Casimicrobium huifangae: one gene and its partner. The protein of the gene in region 2 interacts with the protein of the main gene of each other region in a pairwise test. Links are inferred from orthologs where the notes say so. Each region holds a gene or a part of one and is shown on either strand. Other genes may lie near its edges. The genes, in order: recJ and FKL89_RS00580.

What was found.
Region 1: the proteins of FKL89_RS00580 (region 2) and recJ interact in binary tests that used the Escherichia coli proteins (3 or more experiments, as listed by UniProt). The link is inferred for Casimicrobium huifangae from one-to-one orthologs.

What each region holds. Positions count from the first base shown.
Region 1 is NZ_CP041352.1:3,183,434-3,191,628, reverse strand. What follows is about bases 3,657-6,656. They hold recJ (single-stranded-DNA-specific exonuclease RecJ), read right to left. Parts: upstream 6,030-6,656; coding sequence 4,284-6,029; downstream 3,657-4,283. Other genes in these bases: FKL89_RS14365 (hypothetical protein), read right to left, coding at 6,026-6,656; FKL89_RS14375 (MmcQ/YjbR family DNA-binding protein), read left to right, coding at 3,964-4,293; FKL89_RS14380 (hypothetical protein), read right to left, coding at 3,657-3,837. In the rest of the region: FKL89_RS14390 (error-prone DNA polymerase), read right to left, coding at 1-1,313; FKL89_RS14385 (Y-family DNA polymerase), read right to left, coding at 1,347-2,777; more of FKL89_RS14380, read right to left, coding at 2,791-3,656; more of FKL89_RS14365, read right to left, coding at 6,657-6,958; FKL89_RS14360 (DUF349 domain-containing protein), read right to left, coding at 6,974-8,195. UniProt on the Escherichia coli protein: Single-stranded-DNA-specific exonuclease.
Region 2 is NZ_CP041352.1:126,608-134,745, reverse strand. What follows is about bases 1,931-4,873. They hold FKL89_RS00580 (DNA topoisomerase III), read right to left. Parts: upstream 4,437-4,873; coding sequence 2,424-4,436; downstream 1,931-2,423. Other genes in these bases: FKL89_RS00575 (single-stranded DNA-binding protein), read right to left, coding at 4,706-4,873. Also shown: FKL89_RS00600 (DUF5983 family protein), read right to left, coding at 1-485; FKL89_RS00595 (hypothetical protein), read right to left, coding at 698-1,090; FKL89_RS00590 (hypothetical protein), read right to left, coding at 1,112-1,324; more of FKL89_RS00575, read right to left, coding at 4,874-5,146; FKL89_RS00570 (DUF3158 family protein), read right to left, coding at 5,220-5,747; FKL89_RS00565 (PFL_4669 family integrating conjugative element protein), read right to left, coding at 5,744-6,529; FKL89_RS00560 (STY4528 family pathogenicity island replication protein), read right to left, coding at 6,847-8,091; FKL89_RS00555 (DUF2857 domain-containing protein), read right to left, coding at 8,095-8,138.

The DNA of each region.
Region 1 (8,195 bases), 3.1 Mb from region 2 along the record:
CTGCTGATGCGGTCAAGCTGATCTTCAGAAAACCCGAGCGCCTTGCCGACATCACGGATTGCGCCCTTGGTGCGATAGCAAATGACCGTTGCGCAGAGCGCTGCACGATGACGGCCGTACTGTTTGAACACGTATTGAATGATTTCTTCCCTTCGCTCGTGTTCGAAGTCGACGTCGATATCCGGCGGCTCGTCGCGTTCTTTGGAGATGAAGCGCTCAAAGAGCAGATGACATCGTGCGGGATCAAGTTCCGTGATGTGCAGGCAATAGCAGATCGCGGAATTCGCCGAAGAGCCACGGCCCTGACAAAGAATCTCCAGACGCCGTGCCTCACGCACGATGTCGTACACGGTCAGAAAATAGGCCTCATACTTTTTCTCGGTGACCAGTCGGAATTCTTTCCTCAGCTGGCTTCTGACTTTCGATGGAATGTGGTTTTGATAGCGGCGGTTGGCACCGAGGCGGGTCAACTTGCGAAGGTATCTTGCTGCAGACAGTCCCGCAGGAACAAACTCCTCAGGGTATTGATAGCGAAGCTCTGCCAGCGTAAAAGTGCAAAGCCTCGCAATTGCCACGCTGTTCAACAGCAATTCAGCGGGGTAGAGATGTGTCAGCGCGGTGAGCGGCCTCAGACAACGCTCTGCATTTTGTTCGGCAAGTTCGCCCAATTGATCCACTGTGGTGTGATTCCTGACTGCGCACAAAATGTCGCGCAAACCCTGTCGGGATTTGTCATGAATGAGTACATCGCCGCAAGCGGTTAAAGGCAGGGTGTGCTTCTGTGCCACAGAAAGCGCATGCTCGAAGCGCAGGGGATCGGTTGCGGTCAATTTGCGCACGAAGCCAATGGCGCATGAAAGCTGGCTGGTCTTCTCTATTAGTGTGCCCAGCACTTCTGAGGATGAACCGGGAATGATGATTGCACAGCATTGCCTGATTGCTGACAGCTCGCCCGGATCGAAGGAATAGGTGCCCTTGTCGGTATCGATCCGACACCGGGTCACAAGCTGGCATAGATGTTCGTAGCCGCTGAGGGTTTTCGCCAGCAGGATGATCTCGCTGTCATCACAGCGGAAGCAGGCACCAACGATCAGGCGCAGCGGAGAGCTTTCAATTGAATGCCCTCTCTTTTCACAGGCATCTCGCCATGAGGTAAAGGCGCGCGCTACACCCGCCAGCGAGCATTCGTCAGTGATGGCAAGGGCACCATAGCCAAGGTCGTACGCAGTTTCAACCAGCTCCTCCGGGTGGGATGCGCCATGCTGGAAGCTGAAATTGGAGCGACAAAAAAGCTCCGCATAGACAGGTTTCATCGGTAATGCCTGATACCGGGACGTTGTGCTTGCCTAAGCAAAGATGCCCTGCAAAAACCAGCAATCTGTCGCCCGTTCACGATACACCCACCAGTAGCTATGACGTTCAGCGATGGCGATGTAGTAGTCGCGATGAACCGCGTTGACCTGATCAGCTGAGGTGTTGCCATCCAGTGTCTCGATGCGCTCTGGCTGTCGCAGTACCAGTGAGTGACGTAAACGGCGTAATGTGTCGCCGTACAGGCGACGCGGCGGATCGATCAGCCAGGTGGGTCGCAGTGAAGTTGCATTGCCGGATGAGGGCGGGCTTGATGCAATACTTCTGGATTCCGGTAGCGCGCTTTGATGGTTGCGCGGTTTCAGCAGCAGGTACTGCATTCCGATACGCGCAGTCAGCAGATCGAGCAGCGATTGCCATATTTGTTGCCGATTTCTATGCTGATCGAACAAATCCAGCGCCTGGACTTGCAATGCTTTTGAGTCGCTGCAGAACAGATCAATTCGCGATATTTCATGATGGATTGAACTGCGCTCAAGCTGGGCTTGCAGCAGCCGCAACCATTCGCTGGCCAGATGAATGCCATGAGCTGATGCCAAACTCAGCTGGCTCGTCTGCTGGCGACCGTTTGAAAATGAAAACAAAACTGATATTGCTGCTTGCGAACGCAGTCGCAGGAACTCCTGCAATTGATGCAGAAGAACGGAGACGCCAGGCCACCAGTGCTGCTGGTCGGTGACAAGCTCCAGAAATTCGACATACTGGTGGAAGGCCTGTGCAGGCTTCCAGAATGGCAACGACCATGAGACTTTGCCGTAGGCGTGATCGAGTGCCATTGTCAATTCCGTGCCGAAACGCTGGTTAAGTTCGGCAGTTTCAATACGGCGGATTGACGACAGGAAATGCAGATTGAGCTCGCCGAGAGCTTTGATGAGATCAGGTTTGATATCCATGCACCTGACTGGCAGATCGTCCAGCCATTCGTCAATCTGCTCCTCGATCAGCAGTTCCCGGTGTGCTTTTGCCAGCCAGCGTGCGCCACGAGCGGTTGGCGCAAGCACATGGTTCGCGCGAAGGCGTTGGGCATCAACCAGCACGATGGCGTTGCGCAGAAGCTTCTCGTAGCCATCGAATAGTGCGCGCGAAGAGCCAACTTCAAGAAGCAGGCCAAAGTCATCGCTGATGTGGATGTTGGGCGTCAGTACCGCCAGTACGTTGGCCAGATGTTGCAGGCATTCCGTCTCGCGTCCTGGATTACGGGGCAGGGCCACAAGCTGGTTGCTTAGTGCGTGAGCCTCAGCCAGTTGCAGCCCGGGTTTGACGCCAAGTTCTGCGGCGATACGGGTGCAGGCGATTACGACATCACGTCGCCCGACCCGGTCAAAAATCAGGGCTGGGACCGATTGCTGAATAGAGTCCGACAGTGCCTGCAGAGGCAGATGAGGGACGTGAACCGCCAGCCACATTGCTTAACACGCCCTAGTGCGCCGTGCTGGTGGAAATAGGTGGGTGTGTAGCGTGCTGATCTTCGGAATGGCTCGGCTGCGTGTTGGCCCGGCCCGATTTTTCTTTCGCCTCGTGTGTTGCGTTTGCTGCAATGACTGCGAACGTTGTTGAGGCGTATTGGGTTGCTGCGTTAATGTGCGGTAGGGACGTGATGCCAAATTCGACAGTGCTATCGAGCAGCTGTGACGCGACCCTTTGCCGATAAAGTCTGGCCTGCACTGCGGCACGATCCAGCGTAATAAGTGGTCGCGTCAGTTCACGCCCCCGGCACTTGATGATTTGCAGACGAATATGTGCATCATCCGCCGCATAGCCAAAGCGCAACCAGGCCGGTGAGGGCTGCGACATGGATGAGGCGCCACGGAAGTGAATCAGTACAGGGGGCGTCGTCGCAGCAGGCGCATTGCCTGCGCCCGCCAGGCTCGCCAGATGCAACCGTCGCAAGATTTCCGGTGTCAATATCGAGTGCGCAGGAGTCCACAGCACCACTATGCCCGGTAGCCCAGTTCGCAAGGCTTGTTCGGCGGACCACAAGTTCTCCTTGAAGTGTTTTGATGATGAGCTGGCTGAATGAATTTGCGTGACGTAATCCGGGTCAACACCTGTCTGCGCCAGAGCCGGTGCAAACAATTCATGAGGCGCGCCGATGCAAAGAATTGGACGCTTTTGCTGGGTCAACCGCGCCATTGCAGGCAGCAGTAATGACAGTTCACCGCACCCGGATGCGTCGGTCATGATTTCGGTCATCGCGCCCGCAGGCCAGCCCTGCCATGGCAGATAGGCATCCAGTACAGCAAAGCTGCTGGCTACGCCCCTGAGTCCGTTATTGCCTGATACCGCGCCATTCGCTGTGCTGGTGGAGGTCTCTGCTCCCAATCGCACATGATCGCGCAGTACAGGGTGACTAGCAGCAAGTTGAGTGAAAAACTGCGCCTTCATAACTGTAATTTTATACAGTATTTTGACGGCGTGCAATTTCACCTGCACTTCAGAAGTTATCGCCGCGAGCTTCGTCGCCACGGCCTGTTCAGATAAGCGCCAAGCTGCTTTTTCTGACCTTTGCTCTGAATTGCTACCAAGACATCTGTCGTTTCGCACGACACATCAATGGTTGCCATTGCATGCCGCGGGGGCTAATGTCCGGGCATGATGCCAATCGCTGCTGTGCGTCTATTTGCGTTGTCGCTGTCCGAAGTGGCAGAGCAGCCGCATTTCCACTACACATCGTTCCGCGTTTGCGGCAAGATCTTTGTAACCATCCCGCCGGAGGAGACGCACATTCATGTGTTCGTGCCGGATCAGGCGCGCGAGGTTGCGCTGACGTTGCATCCCGAGTTCGTCGAGAAACTGTTGTGGGGTGGTAAGGTCGTTGGCGTGCGTATCAGACTAAGTGATGCAAACCCCGAAGTCGTGCAGCAACTGATCCGCCAGGCCTGGCTGGCAAAGGCCCCGAAAAAACTGGCCGCTCAGACCTGATTTGCAGGCCACCAATGCTCCACGATGAGCTCCAGCCGCTGCGCGCCCTGATACTCCGATAGCGACACGCGGTACGCGGCTCGCATTGGCTGCGGTGGCGGCTCGGTGGTGTTGAAGCGGATTGCATCAAAGATGCGCGCCGGTGCGTTACGGCCGCCCGCAGTTGAGCGCTTGAGCCTGAGCTTGGTGTGCTTGAGGCCGACAATGCGCGAATCCATCACGGCGAATTCGTCATCGAACATCGGCGCCGGAAAGGCCTGCCCCCAGACATGACGATGCAGGGCTTCGGCGGTGTCAAAGTCAAACTCTGCGAGATCGAACGACCCGTCACTATCGACCCGTTGCTCCAGTTGTTCAGGAGTGAGCCACTCATTCGCGACTTGCTCAAAAGCCATTGCGAAAGCGCTGAAATCGGCCTGGGCGATGGTGAGCCCCGCAGCCATCGCGTGGCCCCCAAATTTGCGCATCACCGCCGGCGCGCGCTTGGATACGAGGTCAAGTGCATCACGTAAATGAAAACCGGGGATTGACCGGCCCGAGCCCTTCAGTTCGCCCTCGTCGCCCGGTGCGAACACGATGGTGGGCCGATGATGCCGCTCGCGCAGCCGTCCGGCGACGATGCCCACCACGCCCTGATGCCAGGTGGGATCGGTGACAACGATGCTCTTTTGCGTGGCGTCGATGCTGGCTGCGATCATGCGGTCCGCCTCGTCGCGCATGCCGGATTCGATGCCTTTACGTTCACGGTTGAGGCGGTCAAGTTCGCCAGCAATTTCGGTGGCACGGGCGGGGTCGTCGGTAGTCAGGCACTCGATGCCCAGCGAGATGTCGTCAAGCCGGCCAGCTGCGTTGACCCGTGGACCGAGCATGAAGCCAAGGTCATAGGCGGTTGCTCGTGTCACATCGCGCTTGGCGACCTCGAACAGCGCGTTGACACCGGCGCAGGCCTTGCCGTCGCGCATCCGGCGCAGCCCTGCCTCGACCAGCCGACGGTTGACGGCATCGAGCGGCACCACGTCGGCTACCGTGCCAAGCGCAACGAGGTCGAGCAGGCCATTCAGGTCGGGCTGCGTGTCAGCGTTGAACACGCCACGTTCGCGAAGCGTCGCACGCAAAGCCAGCAGCACATAGAACATCACGGCAACACCGGCGATGGCCTTGCTCGGAAAAGTGCAACCCGGCTGGTTCGGGTTCACGATGGTCGGCGTGTCGGGCAACGTCGCGCCGGGTAGATGGTGATCGGTCACGACCACGTCGATGCCCAGCGCGCGCGCTGCTGCGACGCCCTCGACGCTGGCGATGCCGTTGTCGACAGTGACAATAACCTGCGGCGATTCCTGCGCCGCGAGCGCCACGATTTCCGGCGTCAGTCCATAGCCATACTCAAAGCGGTTGGGCACGATGTAGCCAACCTCGGCCCCCATCGCCCGCAGGCCACGCAGGGCAACAGCGCAGGCGGTGGCGCCATCAGCGTCGTAGTCGGCAACAACCAGGATGCGTTCGCGCTGGCCGATGGCCCGGAGCAGACGCTCGCAAACGGCGTCGATGCCCTTGAGCAAGTTGGGCGGCGGCAGTTGCGAGAGTTTCCATTCGATATCGCTGGCATTGGCAATGCCGCGTGCCGCATAGAGCCGTGAAAACAGTGGCGAAATTCCCTGCGTGCGCAGTGACTGCTCGGCCTCGGTGTCAATTGGTCGTCGTCGCAGCGAGGGTGCGCTGCCGGTATGGGCTGTCATGACCGGACTTCGGCAACTTGCTCGCGCAGACTTGCAAGCGTTCCGGCGAGCGCGGGTGGTCGAGCGAAGCGGGCGAACAGGCTGTGCATGATGCCCGGCTTGTTCGGCGTGACTCTCAACAGTGGATGGTTGTCACCGAAAATGATCTGGTCGGCGTCGAGAATGGCCTCTGCATGGGCAGACCATGCCTGCTGCCAGCCGGTCAGATCACCGTTGCGCAACGCCGTTGCGAAGTCTGCAATTGTCGTGATGGCTACGTACGGTTCAGTAGCCTCGGTGCCAGTGGCCGACGTTGACGAGAAACCCCAGAGCCAGATCACATTGACTGGTGGCAGGCCGCGATCCTCGCGGGCGATGTTCACCGGATGGGTGTAGAGCAGCATCTGCAGCTCATTCATCCAGCGCTCCACCAGACGGGCGTCAGTGCCGCGTGGCAGGTTGGGGCGCAGGTTCTCCCCGATCAGCCAGTCAGGACGTTCGGTCAATACATTGACGGGGTGATTGCAGCTTATCAGCCAGCGGTGGGCATCGACGAAAGTCAGGTCGATGTCTTCTGCCCGCAGGTGTTCGCTACAGGTATCGCAGAGCGCTCGCGCTTCCGCGTCCGTGAGTTGCAGCGTGCCAGGATCCAGTGGCGTTAGATCGGTGAGACCCAGCGCCGCAGACAGAGGTGATGCAACTGCAAGCGTGGCTGCGGTGTTGGTGAACGTGTTGACGGTAGCGGCGTGCAAAAGCAACCCGCCAGGCAAATCACCGGTGCAACTGCCCGCCGCGCGTTCCGCATCACTCCACGAGCCTTCGAGCTTGGCGACACTGGCGCCGCGCAACTTTGCAGCAAGGGCCGGATGCGGTGGCAAACCCTCGGTCAAGGCGCGGAGCGTTGCCTGATCATGAGGCAAGGCTCCGGGCAGCAGTAAGACGTTGGCCAAGGGCAGGACGGCGCGTCAGGCGGCGCCTACCGCCTCAATCGCCCGCGTCAACCGCTCACGTTCACCGAGGGTGATCTTGGCACCAGTGGCGTTGAAGGCGCCAAGCAGCGTGCGGATGGCGGTGATCTTGGCGTCAGGCGCGGTCGGCAGTTGCCGGCGCTCCGACAGCCAGCGCAATTGCTGCATGCGGCGAGCGGTGGCGATTTCGGCAGGTGAATCAATACCAGCGATCAGCTCGGCATCAATCACCAGCGCTGCCGCAGTCTTGTCGGCGGCTTCGGTGGCAGTGATCGCAGCGAGTGTGTTCTTCATCGCCTCGATCACGCTGCCGCGCGACAGCACGGTGGCGCGCTTCTTCGCCGCCACCAGCGCGTCGTCGAATTTGCGGTCGAGATCGCGCGCCTTTTCGCGCTCGACGAAGGGCAGATTGCGCCACTTCGTGCGCGTGGCAGCAATACCAGCATCAATCGCCTTGGCGTCATCGCCATTCGCCAGCGCCTTGACCTCGTCAATCACGGCGTAGCGTGCCTTGGTCGCCTCGCTGAACTGCGCTTTCACCTGGTCGCGCTGGGCGTCACGCGCTTTGAACACGGCATCGGTGTGCTTTTTGAAGTCGTCCCACAGCTTCTGCTCGTCCTTGCGGCGCAGATGTGGCAGGTTCTGCGGACGTTCGGCAGCCCAGCGACGTTGCAACGTGATGGTGGCGTCGGTGGTCTCGCGCGACGGCGTTGCCTTGGCTAATTCCTCGGCCTGTGCGATCAGGCGCCTGCGCCGCGCAATCTCGGGCTCGCGCGCGCCATCGAGGGCGCTGTCGAGTTTTTTGAGGGCGACATCGAATTTCTCGTCCAGCGCCTTCCACGCGGCGTTGGCGACACCACCGCCTTTCTTCCATTGGTCGAAGAGGGCTGACTTGCGCTTTTCCAGATCGTGCCAGTCGCGTGTTTGCCCCTCGGTGAGGGGGGCGGCGGCTTCATCGCCAAGTGCAGCCATCGCGTCGATGATCTTCTCACGACCCGATGCGTTCTCGTTGCGCTGTTTGCGCAGACTGTCGAAGTGGGCTTTGGCCGGGGCGTAGGCTTCCTTGCAGACTGCGTTGAACTTGTCCCACTTGGGCTTCGGCGCGCCGCCATTTTTCTTGTCCAGCGCTTTCCATTCGTCCTGGATGGCGCGGATTTCTTTCGCCAACTGGTCAGGCGGCAGTGGCGAGCCCTTGAGAGCCTCGGCTTTGGCCATCAGG
Region 2 (8,138 bases):
AAGGCCTCCGGCGTGGCAAGGTCCGCCAGATTGGCGAGGTACAGGCCGGTTTCCTGGCTGATGTGCGCGCTGCTGATCTCCCAGCATCGGCTGTAGTAGCCGGTCTCGAAACTCAGGCGCTGCACGACTTCCCGCGCGGCCTCGACCGAATAGCTGTCACCGACGTGGATCAGGCGACCGTCGAAGTCCTCGCCATGAATGGCATAGACCACGGCACCGATCACGCCTTCGCCGTTAACGCCTTCATCGGCATCGCATTCGGCCAGCACCTCGGCGCTTATAGGTTCAGAGCCGTTCGTGACCACCGCGAAATCGCTGGTGACGATGCAGGACGATGAAATCAATTCCTCGTCGGAAAGGTGTTGCTGGCTCGGGTGGATGTTTCGCCAGACATGCGGGCTTCCGTCCTCGTAGCTGATGGACAGCGTGCGGACGATCTTCAAATTCCAGTAGCCGCGGAGAAAGGGATTGGGATTCTGGGACATGGGAACTCTCCAGATTGAATAATGGAGCCAATTCCCGCCACCGGGAATTGGACCCGGTGGGTTGAAAAGGGAAAATGCGTCAGTCGACGCTGATCGTTGGCTTTGATTCAGCCGCTTTACGCTGGGCAACGGAAAGGAAATCGAGGGACATGGCCGTGTGGGCGCATGTCCCTCGTGGGGAACGAAAAGACGGGGGTGTGCCGGAAACGGGTTCACCAGCCGCTGTAGTTCAGCATCAAGTCGGCAATGACCTTGCGGCGTTCCAAGTCGAGACCGTCGAAGTCCGACAGCCCGTGGAAGTGGCAGCGTTTGAGCATGGCACCGCCCTCGTGCGCGTTGTAGAAGCTGACCATGGCGGACAGAAACATGCGTTGCCCGCTGCTCAGGACACCGAGGGCATCGTTGAGCCGCAGCATGTTGGGACGCAGATCCCACTTGCTCTTGGCCTGGTTCAGGCCGTCACGGGTGCCGTCGCCAAACCATTCGGGGCCAGCGATCTCGGCACCACGCTTCCATGCCTCGAAGAAGGCTTGGGGCGCGGCAGCGAAATGCTGCTCTTCCCGCATGATCTGATCGACGACTTCTCGCGGCAGCAGTTGATTCATGGCGTGATTCCTCCAGTTGGATCAGGGAATGGCGAGCTGGGACCAGCCGCCTCTTTCGAGGGCACGTTGAGCCGCTGCATGGCTGCGGAAGTACTCGTGCGATTCCCGCGAAACGGGACCTTCGGTATCGCGCGTGCCGATGTAGTGGCCGGCGGCGCTTTGCAGGACTTCGAGCGGCAGGAACTTGCCGCAATAGGTCAAGGCCAACTGGCCGAAAGAGGCTTTGTGGGACATGGGTAGGCTCCTTGGAAAAGCGGGGCCTTGTCCCTCACGGGATGGCAGCTCCCGCACGCGGTGGATAAAAAGCATCGACGTCACGGGGACGCGCGTCCGCAGACTTGATGCGATACGGACTGGCGGGTTACGCGGGAAGAACCCGCGGCAGCCTGGAACCCATGGCTGCTGGCATGTGCTGACGAATCAGCGAACATGCGGGCAGCTTCGTCCGGGGGGCGCGCTGCGTCAGTTGGAAAACGGCATTCGGCCCAGCCCGGATTGGTGGGCGCAGAGACAGAAAACCCGCATCGAGTGCGGGCTGTCAGGGGGGTGCTTGGGTGCGTTGGCTCACTCGGGCGTGTCGCCCAGCACATGCTGCTTCCACAGGGCGAATGCCTCGTCCTGTCCCAGTTCGGCCAGGACCACAATGGGTTGCGCCTGCCGCGCACGCAGCGAAGCGAAATACGCCTTACGGTCGGCGATGGCCTTGAGATTGATGCCATCGATGAACAGCAGCTTGCCGCCCTTGATGAACAGCACCTTGTTGCCAAGGTCGCGCTCGAACGCGGCTCGTACTTTCTCCGGTTGTTGCATGCGTCGGTTTCCTGTTGCTGTGGCCGGCCATTGGCTCGGAACGTTGATCGGCGAGATAAAGGCGCCGAAGGCTCGCTGACCTTCGGCTCGGGAGGAAATAACCACCCGTGGGCTGTTGCAGGCCCGGTCGTCGCTAGAACCGTCTGCTCATCAGCAATCACACCCGGCCCATGTCGTGGCTGGGGCCGGCATCGTCTGGCGCACATCCGCGCACAAAGGGAGCCCGTTTTTGCGCCGGTGGGCACCGGCACCGAATACCGCTGACCACAAAGGGTCTCCGGGTGGCTCGCGCTGCCAGGCAAGCCATCGGGGGGCCCTTCGCAGTGGGCGGGAGAAACACAGACCAGCAGAACACGCGGGAGACGGTTCGCGGAAAAGCTACCTTCAAGTCCCGCAGCCGGGGACGGCTGGACGGGACGCGCACACGGACAAGAAGGCGTTGCGCGCTGGGCGACCCGCAGGGGCGTGCGGGACACGGGCCACGCCTTTGAAACAGGGCGCGGCCCACGGGAAACGGAGTCAGTCAGGCGCCTTTGCGGCCGCTGCTACGCGAGCGCGAAGCGCCACGCTTGGGCGTACCGGATTCGACCGGCAGCGTGCCTTTGCAGTCGGGGTAGCGACTGCACGACCAGAATGGGCCGCTCTTGCCGGTGCGCTGGCGCGTCGGTGCGCCGCACTGCGGACATGCTGGCCCATGGGGAAGCTTGATGGACAGGGACATGCTGCCGTACTGCGCGATCAACTGCGAAATCCAGGCGGCCTGCTTGCTGAGGAATACGTCCAGGGTGAGCTGTCCGGCCTCGATCATGTCGAGCGCCTGCTCCCACACCGCCGTTGTGCCGGGGTCTGCAATCGCTGCGGGCACGGCGTCGATCAGCGTGAACGCCGCATCCGATGCGCGAATGGAGCGACCCTTCTTCACGATGTAGCCACGGGCGATTAGCACGCTGATGATGTTGGCCCGCGTCGCCTCGGTGCCGATGCCCGTCGTGTCCTTCAGCTTCTGCTTCAGGCGCGGGTCGGTTACGAAGCGCGCAATGCCCTTCATTGATTTGACCAGTTCGCCCTGGGTATAGGGCTTGGGCGGCATCGTCTTGAGCGCCTTGATCTCGGCCTCGGCCACCTGGCACGCCAGGCCCTCACGCAGTGGGGGCAGCACCTGGCTGCGCGCCGCGTCGACGCAGTCCTCGTCCGCTTGCGGTTCGGCCAGCACCAGACGCCAGCCCTTGATGACCACCTGTTTACCGGCGGCCACCAGCGTCTGTCGGCCGCAGGAAAACTCAGCCACGGTACGGTCGAACTCGTGGTGCGGGAGGAACTGCGCCAGGTAATGCGCCCGGATCAGCCGGTACACCGCCAGTTCCTTCTCGCTCAGAGCAGAGAGGTTCGCGGGTTCGAGCGTCGGAATGATGCCGTGGTGCGCCGTGACCTTGCCGTCGTTCCAGGCGCGCGAACGCTGGGAGCGGTCGAGCTGACTCATGATCGGTCGCAGCGACGGGTCGGTTTTGAGCAGGCTGTCCAGGACGGCGGGCACCTCGGCGAACATGCTTTCGGGCAGGTAGCCAGAGTCCGAGCGCGGGTAGGTCGTGGCCTTGTGCGTCTCGTACAGGGCCTGGGCGATCTGCAATGTCTCCTGCACGTCCAGCCCGAGCTGCCTGGAACAGACCTCCTGAAGCGTCCCCAGGTCGAACAGCAGCGGCGGGCCTTCGCGCACGCGCTCGGTCTCGACCGACACCACCTGGGCGCTGCCCGCAGCACGAATCTGCTGCGCCGCCTGCTGGGCGACCGGCTGTTGCAGACAACGACCGGCGTCGTCGGTGCAGCCATCGGGCGCAACCCACTGCGCGGAGAAAGCCTGACCCTCTGCGGACAAAGACACGTCGATGGCCCAGAACGGCACCGACTTGAAAGCCGCGATTTCGCGGTCGCGATCCACGACCAGCTTCAGGGTCGGGGTCTGGACACGTCCGACCGACAGCACGCCGTCGTAGCCCGCCTGCCGCCCGAGCACCGTGAACAGACGGCTGAGGTTCATGCCGACGAGCCAGTCTGCCCGCGAACGCGCCAGCGCCGAGTAATACATCGGCAGCGTATCGGACGACGGCCGTAGCTTGCCGAGCGCGGTGCGGATCGACGCATCGTTGAGCGCCGACAGCCACAAGCGTTCGATGGGGCCACGGTAGCCGCACAGGTCGATGATCTCTCGGGCGATCAGTTCGCCCTCGCGGTCGGCATCGGTGGCGATGACGAGATGGGTCGCCTTCGCCAGAAGCGCCTTGACGACCTTGAATTGCGTGGCGGCCTTCGGTTTGACCTCGACCCGCCACTGCTGGGGAATGATGGGCAACTGTTCCAGCGACCAGCGCTTGAGCGCCGCGTCATAGACCTCGGGTGCTGCCGCTTCTACGAGATGGCCGATGCACCAGGTGATGGTGATGCCGGAGCCGTTGAGGCAGCCTTCACCGCGCCGCGTCGCGCCGAGAATCCGGCCAATATCCTTGCCCTGGGAGGGCTTCTCGCACAAGAACAGCCGCATGTCCGTCCATCCGATTTCCGTGGTTCATTGAGTTGCTGGAATCGAGGATGCCGGGCACCGCCAGGGGCAGCAGCAAACAAGTCGCAAGCGGTGGCGACCACTTTCACAGGATGGAATGGCTGGGGCGGAGATGGCGTGCAGCCGGGGTGTGCGGGCCGGGAGCCGCGATTTTCGGGAGCGCATGGAAGCCGGTGGACGTTGATGGAGCTATCCCCTGGGGATAGCTCGCGAGAGCATGGAACGGCGAACAGTGGCCGGCCCATGCCGGGTCACTTCCTACGCCGCGGCTCTTTTGGCGCAGCCGGTTCCTGGACTGCCTGGGACTTTGCCTCCGCATCCTGCGGCTTCGGGCTGAGGGTCACGGACTCGATGCGGAACGGCAGGATGCCGACGCTGCGCGCGTTGATCTGCCAGGTCTCGCGTGGCTGATCTTCGTTGTCCGTCCAGGGCTCGCGCTCCATGCGGCCGACGACCAGCACGCGCATGCCTTTCTGGTAGAGGTTTTTCCAGTGCGCGGTGTCACGGTGCCAGATTTCCACTGGCGCCCAAAAGCCGCCGCGATCCTCGAAGTCGCCGCCTTTGGTGGGAACGGGGTTGTCGAAATACACGTTCAGCCGCAGCAAGCGCCGCGGCTCGTCGTTGCCGTTGGGGAACTCCCGGTACTCGGGCGGGGAGCCAATGTTGCCTTCGCCCCAAAAATGCGTGCTCATGTTGCAATCTCCATGGTGATTGAAATACCCGAGCCGCGTCGGCGTCGGGCGCGTACTGGGGTGTCCGGTGTCATCACCGATCACGCATTCCAGGTGGGATGGACTTGAGCCTGCGCAGGTAGGCGTCTTCCGCCTTGGCGGCCTTGCTGGCGCACTCCTGGGCCTGCCTGCCCAAGGTGTGCAACAGGCTGATCTGCATGTTCAGCGTGATGCGCTGAAGCTCAATCGCGTGCAGCTCGGCCAACAGGTTGACCGGCGTGCCGATGTTCGCCATCAATTCCTGCCACAGGGCTACGCCCATGGCTGAGCGGTCGTGCTTGCGCCAGCGCAAAAACGCCGTGCCTGCGCCAGTGGTTTGCTGGGCCAACTCCACGGGCAGCAGGTGGAAGGGATGCCCGACTGCCTGTTGCAGCACCTGCCGCTGCGCCAAGCCAATCAACTCGTCGCGCATGGCGAAGCACTGGCTGGCCCAGCCCTCAAGATCCCCCTTACCCTTAAAAGGCTTTAAAAGGCCTTTTAGAGAGGCAGCGTGTTCCAGCTTCATGAAGGCAGCCTGTTGCAGGCCCTGGAAGTAGCGGGGTTCGCGGTTCGGATCGCTCATGCCTGCTCGCCCTCGACCTCGCCGGCGCCGACCTCGGGCACCGCGCCGGTGGCGGCCTCGTCGTTGGGGGCAGGCGCTGCAGCAGGACTCTCAGCACGCTGTTGCAGGCCACGGCGCACGATGGGCGGCGCGAACTTCGAGCGGCGCGTGCCTTCCAGCACGTCCTGCGGCAGTTCGCCGAATTTCTCCAACGCCGCCCGTGCTGCGGCGTTCTTCGACACGAAGTCGTCGCGCGTACAGCCCGAATAGCGGTATTGCTGGGCCAGCGAGAACAGGCTGCGCAGTGCATGGGCGCCCTCGTTGAGCCAGCGCTCCAAGGTGCTGCGGTCGATGAGCGCCGTGTGGTGGGCGAGGATCAGTTTGCGGGCGATGTCGTCGTAGTCGGCCAGCAGATAGACGGCGGCAAAGCCGAGCTGCGCATTGACGAACAGCGGCAACTTGACGGGCTGCACGTTGAGGTTCTCGCCCAGGCTGAGTGCCGGCGGCACGCTTGCCAGCGCCTGATCCACCTGCTCGCGCAGCGATTGCAGCGTGGTCTTGGTCTGGTCGAGCTTGACCTCGATGCGCAGCATCCACCAGTCCGAGTACGGGTCGTCCTGCTCCGAACCGCGCCGCATCTTGTTCATTTGGGCGATGTAGCCGTTCAGGCCGACGATGCCGGGTCGCCCCTCGGCGGCGGCACGGCCATGCCAGATGCGCGAGGCGTGGTGGGTGTGAAGCGTCAGCGACATCGCGCTGCGCAGGGAACCGAGATTCAGTTGCAGAGGTTCATTGGTTGCCATGGTGTCCGCTCGTTGTGTGGAAAGGAGCGGTCAGCTTCGGCAGGAAGCGGAAGGCCGTCAGTCAACAAACCGAAACCTGCCAGACCCCGGTTCAGCGCGTGGTGGCCGCCTGCGGCGCGAGCTATCCCCTGGGGATAGCTCCATGGAGCGCCAGCGAACGCTGCACGTCGGGATCAGGGCGGACAACGCCGATGCTGCTGCAGATGTTCGAGGCGAGGCCTGCGACTGCACGGCATCCGCCCCAACGGTGGAACTATCCCCAGGGGATAGCTCTACTGGCATCCATGGGCGTCCACTTCACCGCCTTGTCGGTCGTCTCACTTGCTGGCGAGCAGATCTCGCAGTCGCTCGATGTGCTGCCTGGCGACTTCTGGTGGCACCGGCTTACCCTGCGTTTGGGGTGGTGGTGCGGGTGGTGGCCGTTCGTTTGGCTGAGTGGGTGCCGGTGGCGGGTCTTTCTTGGCCCAGGCATTGAACTCACCGTGGATGGCCCGCTGGATGATGCCGAACAGATACCCAGCGGGATTGCGGATGCCGTGGTTGCTACAACGCGCGGCCCATTCGTCCAGCACGTCCTGCCTCAGCGAGGCATCAACCTGCTGCAATGCCACCTTGGCACCCGCCTGCTGTTCCGCCTTCAGTTGCGCAAAGCGCTTGGGCCATTGCAGATCGTCCAGTGCGCGCGCCTGCGCAGTAGTACGTATTTCATTAATACAACTACTACGTACTGTACGGGCCTGCTTCGGATTCCGAAGAGAGACGTCTGGCGCGGGTTTCGGCCCTGCTTCGGAATCCGTAGTGGGGCGTTCGTCATTCCGAAGAAGGCTCGGAGCCCCTTCTTCGGAATCGTGAATGGCGTCTTCCTGTGGATAACTATCGCTGGCCGTAAGGTCCTGGTTGGCGAGGCGTTCGGCCATCACCTGCAACCGTGACGGGAGGGTGCGTCCGGCCAGCAATGGGTCTTCACCGATTTCCTTGAGCGTGTGCAGGCCCACGATCTGCACGGCCTTGGCAGAATGGCCGAGCGCCTGGCTGACGAGTTGCAGGTAGTCCGGGTCGAGCTGCATGGCCTCGAACGGTGTCAGAGGTTCGTCGTGCAGCACGTACAGATTGCCGAGGATGCGGCCAGTCTTGGGGTCACGCCGTCGCCGAACCAGGCTCAGCCAGCGGGTCAGGCGCATCAGTGTCAGCGCCCGTGCCACGGTTTCATGCGAGGCCTGGCCTGCGCAGGGCATGGACGCCAGCCAGGGCCGCAACTGCTCGTAGGTGGGAAATGCGGTCACACCATCGTCGTTGAGCATCAGCCGGAACACTTGCCAGGCGTTTCGTTCCAGCGGCGTCAGGCGGCGGTCGAGGAACAACTTGCGTGGCACCGTCTCGTGCCGGTTGCCACTGAAGAGGAAAGCATCGCCGGAGGTAGGCGTGGGCGACTGTGCCGGTGTAGGCGCAGGTGCGCTGGGGGCGGGCTTGGGCGCAAGGTCTTTCAGCGCAGCATCGAACAGCTCTGCGAGTGCGATGGGGCCTTGGCGTCGGACTCGTGGTGCGGTGTCGTCCACGGCCATGACTCAAGCCAATCCCTGATCGACCCAGCCCTTGATCGAGGCCCAGA